One region of the Micromonospora sp. NPDC047707 genome, then DNA from elsewhere that is predicted to be linked to it. Evidence: riboswitches for the same ligand, from Rfam matches in the RefSeq annotation. Region 1 holds a riboswitch; each other region holds the start of a gene.

Region 1 (5,594 bases):
TTCGCCCACCCAGGACGAGGTGAGGGGATGAGTCGTCCCGGAACGCCCGGCACGCAGCCGGGCCCGGATCGGAAAGCCGCCGGCCCTGCGGGCGGGGCTGCCGCCGTCGCTGGTCCGGCCGGGCCCGAGCAGGCGCTCGCCGAGCTGTACGCCGGCAACCGGCGGTTCGTGACCGGTGAGCCGCGCCACCCCAACCAGGACGCCGGACGTCGGGCGGCGGTGGCGGACGGGCAGCAGCCGTTCGCCGTGATCGTCGGCTGCTCCGACTCCCGCCTCGCCGCCGAGATCATCTTCGATCGTGGCCTCGGTGACCTGTTCGTGGTCCGGACCGCGGGGCACACCCTCGGCCCGGAGGTGCTCGGCAGCGTCGAGTACGCGGTCACCGTGCTCGGTACGCCGCTGGTGGTCGTGCTCGGTCACGACTCCTGCGGCGCGGTCCAGGCGGCCCGTCAGGCGGACGCGACCGGCACCCGGCCAGCCGGGCACCTCGGGGCCGTGGTGGACGCCGTGGTGCCCAGCCTGCGCCGGGCCGACGCCGAGGGTGTCACCGACCTCGACGGTATCGTCGACGTCCATATCGCGCAGACCGTCGAAGCGATGCCGGAGCAGTCGGAGGCGCTCGCCGCGGCCGTGGCCGCCGGCCGGTGCGCGATCGCCGGCATGTCGTACCGTCTCGCCGCCGGTGAGGTGCGGACGGTGGCCGGGATCGGTGACCTGCCCGCCGTGGACCCGGCCGCCCACGCCGCCGCCTGACCGGCGCCGCCCGCACGGCCGCGCCGCCGGACGACACCCGCCGCCGGCCGACCGACCTACGCGAAGGGCCGCCCCGCACATCGCGGGGCGGCCCTTTCCCGTCGTCGGCTACAGCAACGAGACGTGCACGTGGTCGGTGTGGTTGGACGGCCCGCTGTACGACTTCCAGCCGGTCGCCGGGAACCAGATCTGCCGGTTCCAGATCACGTAGTAGATGCCGAGCCGGTCGGCGTTGCGGACCAGGAACGCGGTCAGGTCGTTGCCGTACCGGCGCATGTCGTTGTTGTGCCACGAGCTGAACCCGCTGTTCTGCAACGACCAGTCGCAGGCGCGCCCCTTGGGGTGCTCGAAGGGGCCGCCGGAGCGGTGGCAGCCGACGAACCGTTTGAAACCGGCCCGTCGCACCTCGTTGTACATGTGCAGGGTCCGGGGGGTGACGCAGCCGGCGGTGGTCGGGTCGTTCTCGCTGCACGACTCGGACCGCCAGTCGCCGTCCGCGGTGCGGCCGGGGGCGATCCGGGCGACCGGGGACTCGGCGCTGACCAGGCCGCCGGTGAGCCCCTGTCCGCCGACCAGGCGGAGGGCCTTCTCGGCCTCGGTCTTGCCACGCTTCAGGTCGTTGGCCAGCTTCTGCTGTTCGCGGACCTCGGCGTCGAGGGCCAGCTTGGCCTGCTGGGCACGGTTCCGCACCGCGTTGACCACGGCGAGGCGCTTGTCGTTGACGAGGTTCAGCTCGTCCAGGGCCGACGCGCGGGCGATGAACGAGTCGGGGGTGTTCGCGCCGAGCAGCATCGACATCGCGCCGATCCGGCCGGTGCGGTACGACTGGGCGGCGATCTCGTTCACCTGGGGGGCCAGGGCGTCGAGGTCGGCCTGGGCGCGCCGGAGTTCCAGTTCGAGGACGAGGCGACGCTCCCGGGACTTCTCCAGCTGCGCCTGGGCCTTGACGAATTCGCGGTTCCGGGCCTCGATGAGGTCGCCGAGCAGCTTCGGCTCCGCGTCGTGCCCGGAGGGCTTGGGGGGTGCCGTGGGGGCGGCCGAGGCCGGTACGGGCCCGGCGAACACGGCCAGCGCGGCGAGCACGGCCACCACGGGTGTCGACCAGCGGCGTAGGGGTGCCGTCACAGTGTTCCCTTCCGTCGACCGCCGACCGGGTTAGCTGACGGGTTCGGGACGGAAGCGGCCCCTACCGCTGGCGCGGATTCACCCCACGTACCTGGTTCCCCGGCTCGCCTCGCGGCGATTGGGCGGTGGCCCCGCTGGCGCCGGTGCGCGCGTTCGGCGGTGACCGGCAGCGAGGTTACCTGACAGGTGTGCTGGGGATCTACGTCCGGAAGCCGACCAAATGCGCTATTCCGTATGTGCGCTGCGTGATCAGTGACGCGTTTATCAGGCGGGTGGGACGGCGTCGTCACCGTGCGGAGTGTCACCATCCGGCGTCCGTACTCCTGTCTCGGTCGGGCCACCCACCAGGGGCGGCGGGGGTGGTGGTGCCGGCGCGCGGCGTGCTCAGCGCCTCCAGCGCCTCCGTCCGTCCGGCGGCCGGGCGGGGCGCCGGAGCGGAGGCGTCCGCGCCCGCTCTCCCGCCACCGCGCCGCCCGGCGGTGGTGACCAGGGCGGCGAGCGCGGTGGTGAGCGGAACCGCGGCGATCAGGCCGAGCGTCGCGACGGCGCTGCGGACGATCTCCTGGGCGAGGAATTCGCTGGTGAGGATCTGCGTCGCGGCCCGCGAGTCGGCGGTCAGCAGGAGCAGTACGGGCAGCGAGGCACCCGCGTACGCCAGCACGATCGTGTTGACCGTGGAGGCGATGTGTGCCCGGCCGACCCGGGTCGCGGACCGGTAGAGCTGCCCCCGGGTCAGCCCCGGGTTGGCGTGGGCCAGCTCGGTGACGGTGGCCGCCTGGGTGACGGTGACGTCGTCGAGCACGCCGAGGGAGCCGATGACGATGCCGGCCAGCAGGAGGCCGTGCAGGTCGACGTCGGCCTGGAACATCGACAGGGTGGTGGCTTCCTCGCTGCCGTACCCGGTCAGGTGCGTGGCCGCGGTGGCGAGCGTGCCGAGCACGCCGGTGAGCACCAGGCTGCCGAGCGTGCCGAGGACCGCCACCGACGTCTGGGCGGTGACGCCGTGCGTGAGGTACAGCACCACGAACATGATCAGTGCGGCGCCCACCACCGCGACCAGCAGCGGCGGCCGGCCCGCGCTGATTCCCGGCAGGACGAACGTCAGCAGGATGGCGAAGCTCGCGGCCAGGCCGGCGAGCGCGGCGAGGCCACGCCACCGGCCGAACGCGACGATCGCCGCGGCGAAGAGCGCCACCAGCCAGACCAGCGGTTCACCGCGCTGGTGCTCGGCGATGTTGTACGCGCTGACCGACGGATCGGCCGGATCGGTCAGCTCGACCAGGATGATCTCGTCGCCGACCGCGACCTCGGGCGCGCCCGGCCCGGCCGGTACCGGAGTCTCGACCTGCTGCCCCGAGTCCGGCCCCTGCTCGACCCGGACCGTCACCGTGCCGCACGCGTCACCCGTCGCCGGGCCGCCCCCGGGTGCCTCCGGCGTGGGCGGGCACGGCTCGGTCACCACCTTCGTGACGGTGCCGTGGTAGCGGGGCGGCTCGGTGCCCGCGTCGGCCTCCCGGGTGTCACGAGGCCAGAGCACCAGGGCGGCGACCAGGGTGGCGAGGAAGAGGGGGACCACCGTCGCGATGAGGATCCGCCGCACCCCGGGCGGGGTGGGCGGAGCGGGACGGGTGTGGTCGGCGCCCATCGAGTGTCTCCCAACGAATCCAGGGCGGGGTACGGGCCGGCGGGTCGAACGGTTCAGCGGCTCCCGGAACTCCTCATGAGGGGTGTCCGAGGGTGGTTCCGTGGCCACGGACCGTGCCGGCCGTGCCGGGCCGGACGCGACCGCGCGCGGTCGTCGGCGGCGTCGGAGCCCCGGCGCGGACGCGGGCCGGGTGGTGCGGAATCCGTAGGGCCATCGGCCGAATGGTAGCCAGCGCGCTCCTTCGACGCAGGTCGTGCGCTGTGGTGTCGGCGGTCGGACCTGAGGGTTGGGGCCCGCGGGCGGGCGCGGGAAGGCATGTTGGGGGCATGGTTCGGCACGGGAAGCCCGGCGGGGACCGCCCGCACGGCGACCCCGCCTCGGGCGACCAACCGCACGGCGACCACCCGCCGGGCGGCGGCGCCCGCGGTGGGCACCCGCACGGCGGGCACGACAAGCACGGCGGGCACGACAAGCACGGCGGGCACGACAAGCACGCGGGGCACGACCCGGACATGTTCCGCCGCCGGTTCTGGGTCTGCCTGGTGCTCACGCTGCCGGTGGTGGTGGCCAGCCAGATGGTCATGGAGTGGTTCGGCTACCAGCTGGAGTTCCCGGGCCGGTCGCTGGTCGGGCCGGTGCTCGGGTCGGTGGTGTTCTGGTGGGGCGGCTGGCCGTTCCTGGTCGGCGCCGTCCGGGAGGTCCGCGACCGCGCGCCGGGCATGATGCTGCTCGTCGCCATGGCGATCACGGTCGCGTACGCCGCCTCCCTCGCCACCAGCCTCGGCGCCTTCGACCTGGACTTCTGGTGGGAGCTGGCCGCCCTGGTCACCGTCATGCTGCTGGGCCACTGGCAGGAGATGAAGGCGATCGGGCAGGCGCGCGGCGCGCTCACCGCGCTGGCCGCGCTGCTGCCGGACGACACCGAGCGGGTGGGCCCCGACGGGAGCGTCACCCGGGTGCCGGTGAGTGAGCTGCGGGTCGGAGAGGTGGTGCTGGTGCGGCCGGGCGGGCGGGTGCCGGCGGACGGGCGGATCACCGGCGGGGCCGCCGAACTCGACGAGTCGATGATCACCGGGGAGTCCCGGCCGGTCACCCGGTCGGTGGGGGACCGGGTGGTGGCCGGCACCGTCGCCACCGACTCCGCCATCCGCGTCGAGGTGGCGGCGATCGGCGAGGAGACCACGCTCGCGGGCATCCAGCGGATGGTGGCGCAGGCCCAGCAGTCCAGCGGGCGGGCCCAGGTCCTGGCGGACCGCTTCGCCGCCGGGCTGTTCTACGTCGCCACCGTCACCGCCGTGGTGACCGTGGCGGCCTGGAGCGCGCTCGGCGACGCCGACCAGGCGGTGGTCCGGACGGTCACCGTCCTGGTCATCGCGTGTCCGCACGCGCTGGGCCTGGCCATCCCGCTGGTGATCGCCCTGTCCACCGCGCTCGCGGCCCGCCGCGGGATCCTGGTGAAGAACCGGCTGGCGCTGGAGCGGATGCGGACGGTGGACGCGGTGCTGTTCGACAAGACCGGCACGCTGACGCGTGGCGAGCACGTCGTCAGCGACGTGGCCGCCGCGCCGGACGTCGACGAGGGCGAGGTGCTGCGGATCGCCGCCGGTGTCGAATCCGACAGCGAGCACCCGCTGGCCCGGGCGATCGTCGCCGCCGCCGGCCGCCAGGGCGGGCCCGCCGCCGCGAGCGGCTTCCGGTCGCTCCCGGGCCGCGGGGTGCGGGCCACGGTCGAGGGCCGGGAGTACGCGGTGGGCGGCCCCGCCCTGCTGCGCGAACTCGGCGTACGGCTCCCGGGCGCGCTCGCGGCGGTGAGCGACCAGTGGTCGGACCGGGGTGCCGCCGTGCTGCACCTGGTGCGCCTGCCGGACACCGTGCTCGGTGCGCTGGCGCTGACCGACGAGGTACGCCCCGAGGCGCGCCAGGCCATCGCGGAGCTGCGGGCGGAGGGCGTCCACACCATCGCCATGATCACCGGGGACGCCCGGCCGGTCGCCGAGGCGGTCGCCGCCGACCTCGGGTTCCGCCCGGGAGTGGACGAGGTGTTCGCCGAGGTGCTGCCGGCGGAGAAGGA
Region 2 (5,594 bases), on a different contig from region 1:
CCGGCGCAGACGGCGTGGACCGGCGACCCGGACGAGCTGGTGCGGGCCCGCGACCAGGCCCTCGGCCGCCGCCGCCGGCAGCACTTCACGCTCACCACCAACTACCGCAACTCGGCCGAGATCTTCGCCGTGGCGGCGGCGGAGATCCGGCGGCTCGACCCCGACCTGCCGCTGCCCACCGCCGTCCGGTCGACCGGCGTCGACCCGGTGGAGCTGGTCGTGCCGCCGGCCGAGCTGGAGACGTCGGTGGTGGAGGCGGCCAGTGCGCTGCTCGCCGAGGTCGCGGGGACGGTCGGGGTGATCACACCGGTGCCGCGCCGCGACGAGGTCGCCGGGTGGCTGGGCGGGCTGGGCGCGCCGCGCCTGCAGGTGGTGACGAGCCTGGAGGCGAAGGGCATGGAGTACGACGGGGTGGTGCTGGTCGCTCCGAGCGAGATCCGGGCCGACGCGGCGTCGGGCGTACGGACCCTGTACGTGGCGCTGTCCCGGGCGACGCAGCGGCTCACGACGGTCGACCCGACCGGCTGAGGATCGGGTGGCCGACCTCAGTTGCATACATAGCGATGTGAGCATAGATTGGACGCGAGTCCGGACGGGTGACGGAAGGTGTCCGCGTGGGCGCAGGTCATGACCACCACCACGGGTCGGTCGCGAACGCGGCGCAACGGCACCGCGGACGCCTCTGGGCGGCCTTCGCCCTGCTCGCCACCCTGATGGTGGTGGAGGCCGTGGCCGCGTTCCGCACCGGCTCGCTCGCCCTGCTCAGCGACGCCGGACACATGTTCACGGACGTGCTCGGCATCGGCATGGCCCTGGCCGCGCTCACCGCCACGCGCCGGACCACCGGCGACCCGCAGCGCACCTTCGGCCTCTACCGGCTGGAGGTGCTGGCCGCGCTCGCCAACGCCGTGCTGCTCTCCGGTGTCGCGATCTTCGTGCTGGTCGAAGCCGTCCGGCGCTTCGGCGACCCGCCGGAGGTGCAGACCGGTCCGATGCTCGCGGTGGCCGTCCTCGGCCTGCTCGCCAACGTGGGCGCCTTCGCCCTGCTGCGGTCCGGCGCCCGGGAGAGCATCAACGTGGAGGGCGCCTACCTCGAGGTGCTGGGCGACCTGCTCGGTTCGCTCGGCGTCATCGGCGCCGCACTCCTCATCGCCGCCACCGACTGGTGGTGGGCCGACCCGCTGGTCGCGGTCGCCATCGGCGCGTTCATCCTGCCGCGCACCTGGCGGCTCGGGCGGGCGGCGCTGCGCATCCTCGTCCAGGCCGCCCCGGAGCACCTCCAGGTCACCGCCGTGCACGACCGGCTGGTCGCCGTCCCGGGCGTCACCGAGGTGCACGACCTGCACGTCTGGACCCTCACCTCCGGGATGGAGGTAGCGTCCGCGCACCTCACCCTGGCCCCCGGTGCCGAGGTCGGCACGGTCCTCGCCGCCGCGCGGACGGCCCTGCGGGACGACTTCCGCATCGAGCACGCGACGTTGCAGATCGAGCCCGGTGCGGCCCCTGGGAGCTGCGGGGCGGTTGAGTGGTAACGGACACATCCGTGGTCTGAGCGGCTATTGTCCATTGATGTCGGATTAGGCGGTGACCACGCGGACACCGTCAGTCACATCCGCTGCACCTGCCCCAACCGTCCCGGTAGGCTCTGTTCCGGCCTCCGCCAGGCGGCACGCACCGGTGCCGGCGGTGGCCGCCGCCTAATCGCCCGCAGGGCGAGCCGGGGAACCAGGTACCTGGGGTGCATCCGCGTCGAGCGGTAGGGATCTTCCGTCCCGAACCCGTCAGCTAACCCGGTCGGCGGCTGACGGAAGGACATGTGGACAGATGCCAGAAGTGGCACCCGTACGACGACGCGCCGCCCGCGTGGCGGCCCTGCTCAGCGCGGCGCTCACCCTCGGTCTCGCCGCCACGCCGGTCGCCTCCGCGGCGGCCGCTCCCCCGGCCCGCCAGGCCGCCGCACCCGGCGACCCGGAAGGCGGCACCCCCGCCCTGCGCGCCCAACTCGAGGCGGCCAGCAAGGGCTTCCTGGACGCGAAGCGGGCCCTGGACACCTCGGTCAAGCGCCAGCAGCAGCTCGCCGAGCAGCTCAAGACCACCGAGACCCAGCTCACCGAGCGGACCTCCCGGGTCGGCCAGATCGCCGGCCTCGCGTACCGCACGGGGCGGCTCGGCACCGCGTCGGCGCTGCTCAACAGCACCTCGCCGGAGGGCTTCATGGACCGGGCCGCCGCGCTCGACGCGGTGGCCGCCAACGAGGACCAGGCCCTGCGCGAGCTGCTGGAGACCCGTGAGCAGGTCAGCAAGGCCAAGCTCGCGGTGGAGGTGGAGATCACCGAGCAGCGCAAGCAGCAGGCGGTGATGGCCAAGCGCAAGCAGCAGGCCGAGAAGGCGCTGACCGTCGCGAACTCCCGGGCCGAGGCACCCGCCGCCAGCCGGAGCGCGTCCCGGACGGCCGCACCCGCCCCGCGTAACTCGGACGGCTCCTGGCCGTCGGAGTCGTGCAGCGTCAACGACCCGACGCCCGCGAACGGCTGCATCACCCCGCGCACGCTCCACGCGCTCAACCAGGCCAAGGCGGCCGGGTTCACCCGCTACGTCTCCTGCTACCGCTCCGGCGGGTCGGGTGAGCACCCGAAGGGCCGGGCCTGCGACTTCGCCGCCCAGAAGAACGGCTTCGGCGGCGACGCGACCGGCGGCGACCGGACGTACGGCAACAACCTGTCGGCGTTCTTCGTCAAGAACGCCGACCGACTCGCCGTGCTCTACGTGATCTGGTACCGGCAGATCTGGCTGCCCAGCAGCGGGTGGAAGTCGTACAGCGGGGCGGGCGGCGACCCGTCCAGCGACCACACCAACCACGTGCACCTGTCCGTGTACTGACGCCGCTCGGCCCGGTGCCCTCCCGACAACGGAGGGCCCGGGCGCCGTCGTTCAGGCGGCCGGCGGACCGGCGTCCAGCATCGCCCCGAGCCGGCTGGCGAGGCCGAGGTGAGCCGACCGGGCCTGCGCGAAGGCGTACCCGAACAGCGGCGCCGGCGCGGCGAGGGTGATCTCCACGTCGATGCGGACACCGTCCGGCTCGGCCTCCAGCCGGGTGCGGTTGCGGACGGTCGTCGCCGGCCACTGCCGGGCGACGGTCACCACCTCGTCGGCGGTGGCGACCAGCACGTCGGCCCGGTACGTGACCGGAAGGCGCACCGGCCCGACCGCGAGCCGGTCGGTGATCGCGTAGCTGGCGTGGGTGCCGGAACGCGGCCGGAGCCGCCGGACCCGCACGATCAACGGGTGTAGCTCCACCTGCCGGACCGGGTCGGCGAGCACCTCGGCGGCGACCGCCGGTGAACAGCGAGCCTGGACGGTGTAGCTGAAGGATCCTCGCCTGAGCACGCCGTCTCCCCACCGTCGTCGCCTCGCCAGATCGTCGCCCACCCGCGCGGGTGCTGGCAACGTCCGGCCCGACACCTTGGGGACACCCGGAATTCACCCACCCGCCCGACTACGGTCGGCTGATGGGGTACGACGGTCCGTGGTGGACGGCGACCCGGGTGGGAGGCGATGCCGGTGAACGAGCACGTGATGGTCTTCGCGCCGACGCCACGGCTCACGGTCACGGTCGACCAACCGAGCGAGGCCCCCGAGCTGCACCTGCACCCTGGTGGCCAGGGCGTCTGGCAGGCGCGCATGATCATTTCGCTCGGGGTCGACGTGGTGCTCTGCACGGCGCTCGGCGGTGAGGTCGGCCAGGTGCTGGAGCCGCTGCTGGTCAGCGAGGGGGTCGACCTCAAGACGGTGGTCCGCGACTCCGGCGGGAACGGCGGGTACGTGCACGACCGCCGCGAGGGCACCCGCCGGGAGGTCGTGGACGTACCGGGTGAGGCGCTCGGCCGGCACGAGCTGGACGAGCTGTACAACCTGGCCCTCGGCGAGGGGCTGCGCGCGCCGGTCAGCATCCTGAGCGGACCTCACCAACCGCACCTCGTCCCGGCCGAGCTCTACCGGCGCTTCGCGGCCGACCTGCGGGCCAACGGCGGCAAGGTGGTCGTCGACCTGGCCGGCGAGCACCTGGCCGCCGTGCTGGACAGCGGCGTCTTCTTCCTCAAGGTGAGCCACGAGGAGCTGATCGCCGACGGCCGGGCCGCCGGCGACGACGAGGACCAGCTCGCGCGGGCGATGTACGACCTGCACGCGGGCGGCGCGGAGAACGTGGTGGTGAGCCGCGCCGCCGAGCCGGCACTCGCCCTGGTCGACGGCGAGGTGTTCGAGGTGGAGATGCCCCGCCTCCAGGCCGCCGACCCGCGCGGGGCGGGCGACTCGATGACCGCCGGGGTGGCCGCCGTGGTGGCCCGGGGTGGCGACATCCGGACGGCGGTCCGCACCGGGGCCGCGGCGGGGGCGCTGAACGTGACCCGGCACGGGCTCGGCACCGGCCGGCTCGACTCGATCCGGGGGCTGGTGGAGCGGGTCCGGCTGGTGCCGGCGGGCAGCCGCCAGCAGGAGCGTACGACTCCGGACGAGCTGGCGGACCGGGCGGCCGAGCGATGACCGTGCGAGTGCTCATCACCAACGACGACGGGATCGCCGCACCCGGCATCGCGGCACTGGCCCGGGCCGCGGTCGACCGGGGCCTGGACGTCGTGGTCGCCGCGCCCCGCGAGGAGGCGAGCGGCACGAGCGCGGCGATGACCGCCGTGGAGCGGGACGGTCACGTGGTGGTCGATGTGCATCCGCTGCCCGGGCTGGACGGGGTGCCGGCGTACGGGGTGGGTGGCTCGCCCGGCTTCATCGCGCTGATCGCGGTGCACGGGGCGTTCGGGCCGCCGCCGTCGGTCGTGCTCTCCGGCGTGAACCGGGGCGCCAACGCCGGCCGCGCCGTGCTGCACTCCGGCACGGTGGGTGCCGCGTTCACCGCCGCCGCCAACGGCTGCCGGGCGATGGCCGTGTCCCTGGACGTGCTCTCCGCCGGCGAGGCCACCGCCGTGAGCGGCGGCGCGGCGGTGGCGGCGGCCGCCCGGGTCCGGGACGCCGAGCGGCACTGGTCGACCGCCGCGCACGTGGCCCTGGACCTGCTGCCCCGGCTGACGGCCGGGCCGGTGGAGAGCGTACTCAACGTGAACGCCCCGGACGTGCCGCTCGCCCGGCTGCGGGGCGTACGCCGGGGCCGGCTGGCCAGTTTCGGTCAGGTGCAGATGACGGTGGCCGAAGCGGGGCACGGCTTCGTACGGACGGCGCTGGAGGAGCCGGGCGAGGCGGCGCAGACCGGCACCGACGTGGCGCTGCTCGCCGAGGGGTACGCGTCGGTGACGGCGGTCCGGGCGGTCACCGAGGTGCACGACGTCGACCTCACCGGACTCGACCCGGACTGACCGGCCCTCGTTTCCTCACCGGGCTCGGCCCTCGCTTCCGCGGCGGGCTCGGCCCGGCCTGAACGGCCCTCGCTTTCGCGCGGCGGGCTCGGCCCGGACGGACACTCGCTCAGGCGCCGGGGAGGACCTCCGGGGCCGGGGTGCCCGCGTAGTAGGGCTCGGGGGCGCCGAAGAGCCCGAGCAGGCCGGTCACCCAGAGCTGCCGGTGCACGAACCGGCTCGGCTCGGTGA
Region 3 (5,594 bases), on a different contig from region 1:
GTGCGCTGCCCGAGGAACTCGATGATCAGGAACGCCCACTTGTTCGCGACGTCCGAGAAGATCTCGCGCGCCAGCGAGTCGGCCCGGGCCAGGTCGGCCTCCGGCGGCAACTCGCTGATCTCCTTCCTGGTTCCCACCTGCTCACTCTCCAACAGTTCCCCGGTTACCGCAAGAGACCACGGGCAGGGGGATGCCGGAAGGGCTACCGGGCGCGGGCCCAGGCGATGAAACGCTCGGTCAGGTCGGCCGGTGGAGTGCTGTCCAATTCGGCGAGTTGTTCGGCGGCCTCGGTCTGGAGCATCGCCAGGTAGACCAGCAGGGCCGTCCGGTCGTCGCGGTACTCCCCGAGCAGGCGGAGCTTCGCGGGCGAGCACGGCCACGCGATCCCGCACGCCCGGCAGCGCCACGTGGGCCGGGACGGGACGTGTTCGGCTCGGCGTCGGGTCACCGGACCCTCACCGGCTCCACCTCCGTCACGGCGTCGACCCGGACCGCCGCGTACCGCTCGCGGGGAGCGACCGACCGGTCCGGGCGGACCTCGCGGCCCTTCAACTGGACCCAGACCGCGCCGTCGACGACCGCGCTGCTGATCACATCGGTGATGGACAGGGTCAGGGTTCCGGTGCCGAACGTGTAGGCGTCCTCGGGAACCCGGACCGTGCGGCCGACGGCGATCGTCACCAGCGGCCCCCGTTCGCCCGGTACTCCTGCGCCCGGGTCAAGCTCCCGGCGCGGCCCGGCTGGACGGTCGGGATCGGCCGGGTGGGTGCGAACAGGGCGGCCGGCAGGTTCGCGCCCCGGATTCGCCGGGGAAGCGACGGCACGGTGGGCTTGCAGCGCCAGAAGCGGAGACGCACGGCGGAACCTCCTTCACGGGTTGGAAGGGGGCCGCCCCGGTCGCTTGCCTAAAGGGGGCGGCCCCAACAGCGCCACCGGCGAGTTCGGGTCCTCTACCGGCTCGCGCCGCATCTCCTTTCACCCTGGACGGTGACCCCCTACGCTCGGAACAGTCATCACTCGACCACGGAACGGAGCGGCCGAATCCGGACCGGCGCGGAGCGATGTGGAGAGTCGTGGAAGGGTATGGAAGCCGTGGGAATTTCGCCGTCTGAGTACCTGCTCCGTGAGCTGAGGCGACGCCGCACGGCCGCCGGGCTGACTCAAGCCCAACTCGGCGAGCTGGTCTTCTGCTCGGACTCTCAGGTCAGCGCGATCGAGACCGGGACCAAACCGCCGACGCTGCCCTACTTGACCGCTGTCGACCAGGCGCTGAACACCGGCGGGCACTTCGCGACGCTCTGGGATGAGCTGGTCAAGGGTGAGGCCGCACCGGTCTGGCTGCGCGAGTGGATACAAATCGAGCGGGAAGCGACGGCGCTGCGCTGGTACGAACACGCCTTCGTGCCAGGGCTCCTACAGACCGAGGGATACGCTCGCGCGACATTCCGGGCAGCGCGCGTACCGGCCTCAGGGCTCGACCAGCGCGTCGCGGCGCGGATGGAGCGGCAAGCGGTCCTCGCCCGCGACCCGAGTCCGCAGCTCTTCGTCGTGATGGATGAGATGGTCGTCCGGCGGGCGTGCGGCGGCCGTGACGTGATGGCCGAGCAACTCGAACACCTGCTTACGTGCGCTGAACAGCCCCATATTCAGTTGCACATCGTGCCGTTGTCCGCTGGCATCTACTCAGGACTTGCCGGGGCGTTCATCCTGGCTGACCTGCCCGACGGCTCGCGCGCCGGGTGCGTGGACCACCAACTAAAATCGCAGACCGAAGGGACAGCCAGACCCGGTTACTCGTCTGGGTTTGTCGTGGGACGCGGTTCGGGGCGAAGCTCTCCCGCTCGGGCAGTCACTCGACATCCTCAAGGAAGCGGCAAAGACATGGACAAGCTGACAGGCGCTCACTGGCGGAAGTCCTCCTGCTCGTCCACCAACGGCGGCACCTGTGTCGAGGTCGCCGACAACCTTTCCGGTGTGGTGGGCGTCCGGGACTCCAAGGACCCGACCGGTCCGGCGCTGACCTTCTCCCCCGCTGCCTGGCGGGCCTTCGTCACGCAGGTCGCCGAGCGCGGCTGACCAACCGCAGACACACACAAGCCGCCCGCTCCCGGTACCGGGGGCGGGCGCTTCGCTTCGCTGTCGCACGCGCCGAGCTGTCCAGCTGCCCATCCATGCGACCGGGTCCGGTCGGCCGGGTCCGGCCCGTCCACGACCGGCCGATCTCGGGGCGATCGCCCTGCCCCAGCTACGCGGGCAGCTCGACAGCCGTCGAAACAGTGACGGGAGTCGGCCGTGGTGCGTCCGGCGTGCGGCCGCACAAGGGTGACGCGGACGCCGACAACGGCCAGTGACATCCGGTGCTGCAAAAGGGACACGCGCCGGCGGGCCGACAGCACAAGATCCGCGCAACTTCGGGGAAAATGCCGTCTCGGGCGTAACCGAGGCAGCATCTTCGGTGAAGTTGCGCGGATCTTGCAGCGGAGGCTGCAGCGGTGAGCCCTTCTCGGCCCGCCGGCAGCCGGAACGGCGACGGGCGCCGGACCCCAAGGGGTCCGGCGCCCGTCGTGCGAGCGGGTCGGTCAGGCGGAGTAGCCGCGGGTCGCGGCCCAGTTCGCCAGGGCGATCGTGGTCATCCAGTACGACCCGGTCGCGGGGTTGGCCGAGTCGGCGATCCGCACCAGGCGGCCCTCGTCGTCGTACCCGGTCACGGCGATGTAGTGGCCGCCCGGGAACGAGTGCCAGCCGCCGTTGGTGTCGGTGGCGGAGCCGGCGATGTTCACGACGACGCCCCGCCCGTCGGTGATGGCGTCGACGACGTCGGCCTGGAGCCGGTCCATCTGCGCCGGGGTGGCGGCACGGCCCGGGATCATCCGGGTCCGGTACGGGTCACCCTTCACCATGGCGTTGAGCACCCGGGTGGTGTCCTCGGCCGAGTCGGTGCCGAACTGGTCGGTGCCCAGCGGACCGGCGAGGTGGTCCTGCGACCGCTCGATGCCGGTGGCGCTGAGGGCGTTCCGGACCGCGGCCGGGCCGCAGTAGTAGAAGTTGATCTGAGCCTGGTAGTCGAACTTCAGAAGCTTGGACTTCGAGGGCTTGGGCTTCTTGGTGAGGTCCGGGTCGGGTGCGGCCTTCGCGGCCGGTGAGCTGGACGGGGCTCCGCTCGACGGGGCGGCGCTGGACGGGGCGGCGCTCGACGGGGGGACGGCCACGGAACGGGCCTCGCCGCGCGAGGCGGCGGTGTTGCCACGCAGCTCTGCCACGGCGGCCGGGGTCTGCGCCGACGCGGGTGCGTCGCCGGGGCCGGCGACCAGGGCACCGGTGCCGGTCGCCAGCACGAGGACGGCGGCGGACGCGGCGGCCACCTGGTACGGACGCTCGGTGGCGAGACGACGGAGTTGACGCTTGAGGTGCTGCTTCACGGTTTCCTCCACGGACTGTCGGGGCTGGCGGCGCACCGGGCCGGCCGCGGGCAGCGGCGGGCCGGCCGTCCGGACCGGGTCCGGCGGCAGGTGGCCACGAGGGGACGAGCCCGGCGGGACCGGGCAGGGCGGTGGGTCAGCGCCCGGCGGCGAGCCGGACGGGCGCGGGCACCGCGATGCCGTGGAGGCGGCGATGGAACCGACGGTTGGGTTCGAACTGCACGAGGATGGGACTCCTTCCGATGCCGCCTACCGGGTTAGCTGACGGATTCGGGCGGGAAGTACGCCCTACCGCGACAATCGCGGATTCACCCCAGGTGCAGATTGGGTCCCCGGTTCGCCATGCGGCGATTGAGCGGGTCGGCGCGGCGTCGCCTCTTGCGATCGGTTACCGCACCGGACGCGCCGACACTACTGGCCGGTCAACCGGCCTGCCAACCCGCTCTGAGCTGCGTAAACCTCGATCATGGCAGCAATTTTGCGGGCAGTTTCGCACTGACGCGGCTCAATGGGACGGGAGGTGCTAACGACGCGGCCGGGCGGCAACGGGACAAGCGGCGGACATTACCCCGGCAGCGGCGGAGACAATCGACCGGACTGCGAATGTTGACCGGTTCGACGTCGGTGTGACCGGGCTCACGGAATTAAGTCAGCCGACCCGTGCGGGGCGCCAGCGTGCGGCGGCGACCGGCCGTCCGGTCCACGCCGTCCGAGGCTTCGTCCGCAGTGCCGGACGCAGGCTCTCCGCCGCCGCGTACGCCTCGGCGGCGAGCGCACGGGCCGCCTCGGCGGCCACCTCCGCGTCGCGCCAGGCGGCCCGCTCGGCGGCGGCCGCCGCCCGGTAGGCGGCCAGCTTGCCGTCGCGTACGGCCCGCGTCAAGACGATCTCCTGGTCGACCGGGTGCAGCCGGGCGTCCCAGCCGTCCCGGTGCCCGAACACGTCGCCGAGCTGCCGGGCGGACAGGTCACCCCGCCAGTGGGCGGCCACCGCGGCCCGGTGCAACCACCGCTCCCGCGCCGCGTACTCGGCCGGCGTACGCGACGTGCGCGGGGTGGGCAGCGCGGCGGCGGCGGTGAGCCGGCGGGCGGCGTTCTCGGCCTCGTCGTACGCCCGCCAGGCACGGTCGGCCTCCTCCTGCGCCGTGCGCCAGGCGTCCCGCCGGCGACGCGCGGTCTGGGCCGCGCCGGCAGCCGCCACCGCCACCTCCTCGGCGTACCGGCGCAGGTCGACCGTCTCGTCGACGGGCGGCGGCTCGGCCGGCTGGTCCCGCTCGGGCCGCGCGGCGACGACGGTGAGCGCGGTCAGGGCGAGGACGAGCAACGCGGACCAGATGGCGGTCGCCCGGGGCACGTCGATGAGGAACTCGTGGAGGACGGTGTTCATGTCGGCAACCTCACGGGGAACGGATCGCGACGGGACAACACACGCCGGCCCGCCCCGAACTGGGCGCGGACCACCGGCGGCGGCAGGTGCAGAGACACGGCGACGGACGGGGCCGCTCAGGCGGGCGCCACCAGCGTCACGCGGCGGGCCGCGGCCCGGGAGTCGATCAGTTGCGCGGCGGAGCCCGCGAGCCGGAACCGGCGGGGAACCGGCCGGCCAGGGAGCCGCACTCGCCGGTGGCCGCCGATGTCACCCGCTCGACGTCGCCGGGCACGGCTGCGGCAGGCGGCGCGGCGTCCGCCCCCGACCAGGCCGGCGCGGCTTGCGGCGCGGTCCCGGCCGCCGGTGCGTCGAGCGCCACCGGCGCGGTGCCGGTCGTCGCCCCCGGGGCGGGCAACGCGACGCAGTCACCGGCCGCCGACGCCACCGCCACCTCGGCCGTCCCGACCGGGTGGGCGGGAGCGGCGACGCCGACGCTGAGGCCGGCGGTCAGCGCGAGACCGGCGAGCAGCCGGGAAGCCCAGCGCGCGACCCACCACAACGGACAGGTGAGCGCGACCGGAAGCACGATGCCACGCTACCGTCGCGGTCGGCCGACCGCACCCGTCACCAGCGTGTCGCGTCGCCGGGACGCGCCGGACCGGCCAGCGTGGACAGGGTCAGCGGCGGTCGCCCGCGTACTCCCTCGGGTGGTCCGCTTCGGCGACCCGCGGTGACGGCACGGCGCCCGGGCCCGCCGGCCCGGCCGCCGCGTGCGCCCGGCCGCCGGCGTCCGGCGCGGCCGGGCGTGG

What was found. A riboswitch is a leader RNA that binds a small molecule or an ion and turns the genes downstream of it on or off. The one in region 1 is predicted to bind cyclic di-AMP.
Region 2: another riboswitch for cyclic di-AMP. It lies ahead of AB0873_RS13570 (hypothetical protein); the one in region 1 lies ahead of AB0873_RS22285 (hypothetical protein).
Region 3: another riboswitch for cyclic di-AMP. It lies ahead of AB0873_RS20850 (C39 family peptidase); the one in region 1 lies ahead of AB0873_RS22285 (hypothetical protein).

The regions. Positions count from the first base shown of each region.
Region 1 is NZ_JBEYSU010000023.1:31,427-37,020, forward strand. Features, by position in the region: gene AB0873_RS22280 (carbonic anhydrase) at 28-753, shown strand; gene AB0873_RS22285 (hypothetical protein) at 862-1,878, opposite strand; cyclic di-AMP (ydaO/yuaA leader) riboswitch at 1,883-2,013, opposite strand; gene AB0873_RS22290 (YibE/F family protein) at 2,180-3,523, opposite strand; gene AB0873_RS22295 (heavy metal translocating P-type ATPase) at 4,036-5,594, shown strand, end outside.
Region 2 is NZ_JBEYSU010000009.1:225,849-231,442, reverse strand. Features, by position in the region: gene AB0873_RS13580 (AAA family ATPase) at 1-528, shown strand, start outside; gene AB0873_RS13575 (cation diffusion facilitator family transporter) at 615-1,532, shown strand; cyclic di-AMP (ydaO/yuaA leader) riboswitch at 1,685-1,816, shown strand; gene AB0873_RS13570 (hypothetical protein) at 1,834-2,880, shown strand; gene AB0873_RS13565 (SRPBCC family protein) at 2,932-3,387, opposite strand; gene AB0873_RS13560 (PfkB family carbohydrate kinase) at 3,556-4,542, shown strand; gene AB0873_RS13555 (5'/3'-nucleotidase SurE) at 4,539-5,363, shown strand; gene AB0873_RS13550 (STAS domain-containing protein) at 5,473-5,594, opposite strand, start outside.
Region 3 is NZ_JBEYSU010000020.1:10,558-16,151, reverse strand. Features, by position in the region: gene AB0873_RS20875 (helix-turn-helix domain-containing protein) at 1-137, opposite strand, end outside; gene AB0873_RS20870 (flavin reductase) at 203-448, opposite strand; gene AB0873_RS20865 (hypothetical protein) at 445-681, opposite strand; gene AB0873_RS20860 (hypothetical protein) at 678-857, opposite strand; gene AB0873_RS20855 (Scr1 family TA system antitoxin-like transcriptional regulator) at 1,084-2,076, shown strand; gene AB0873_RS20850 (C39 family peptidase) at 2,580-3,431, opposite strand; cyclic di-AMP (ydaO/yuaA leader) riboswitch at 3,651-3,787, opposite strand; gene AB0873_RS20845 (hypothetical protein) at 4,069-4,803, opposite strand; gene AB0873_RS20840 (hypothetical protein) at 4,970-5,371, opposite strand; gene AB0873_RS20835 (acyltransferase) at 5,463-5,594, opposite strand, start outside.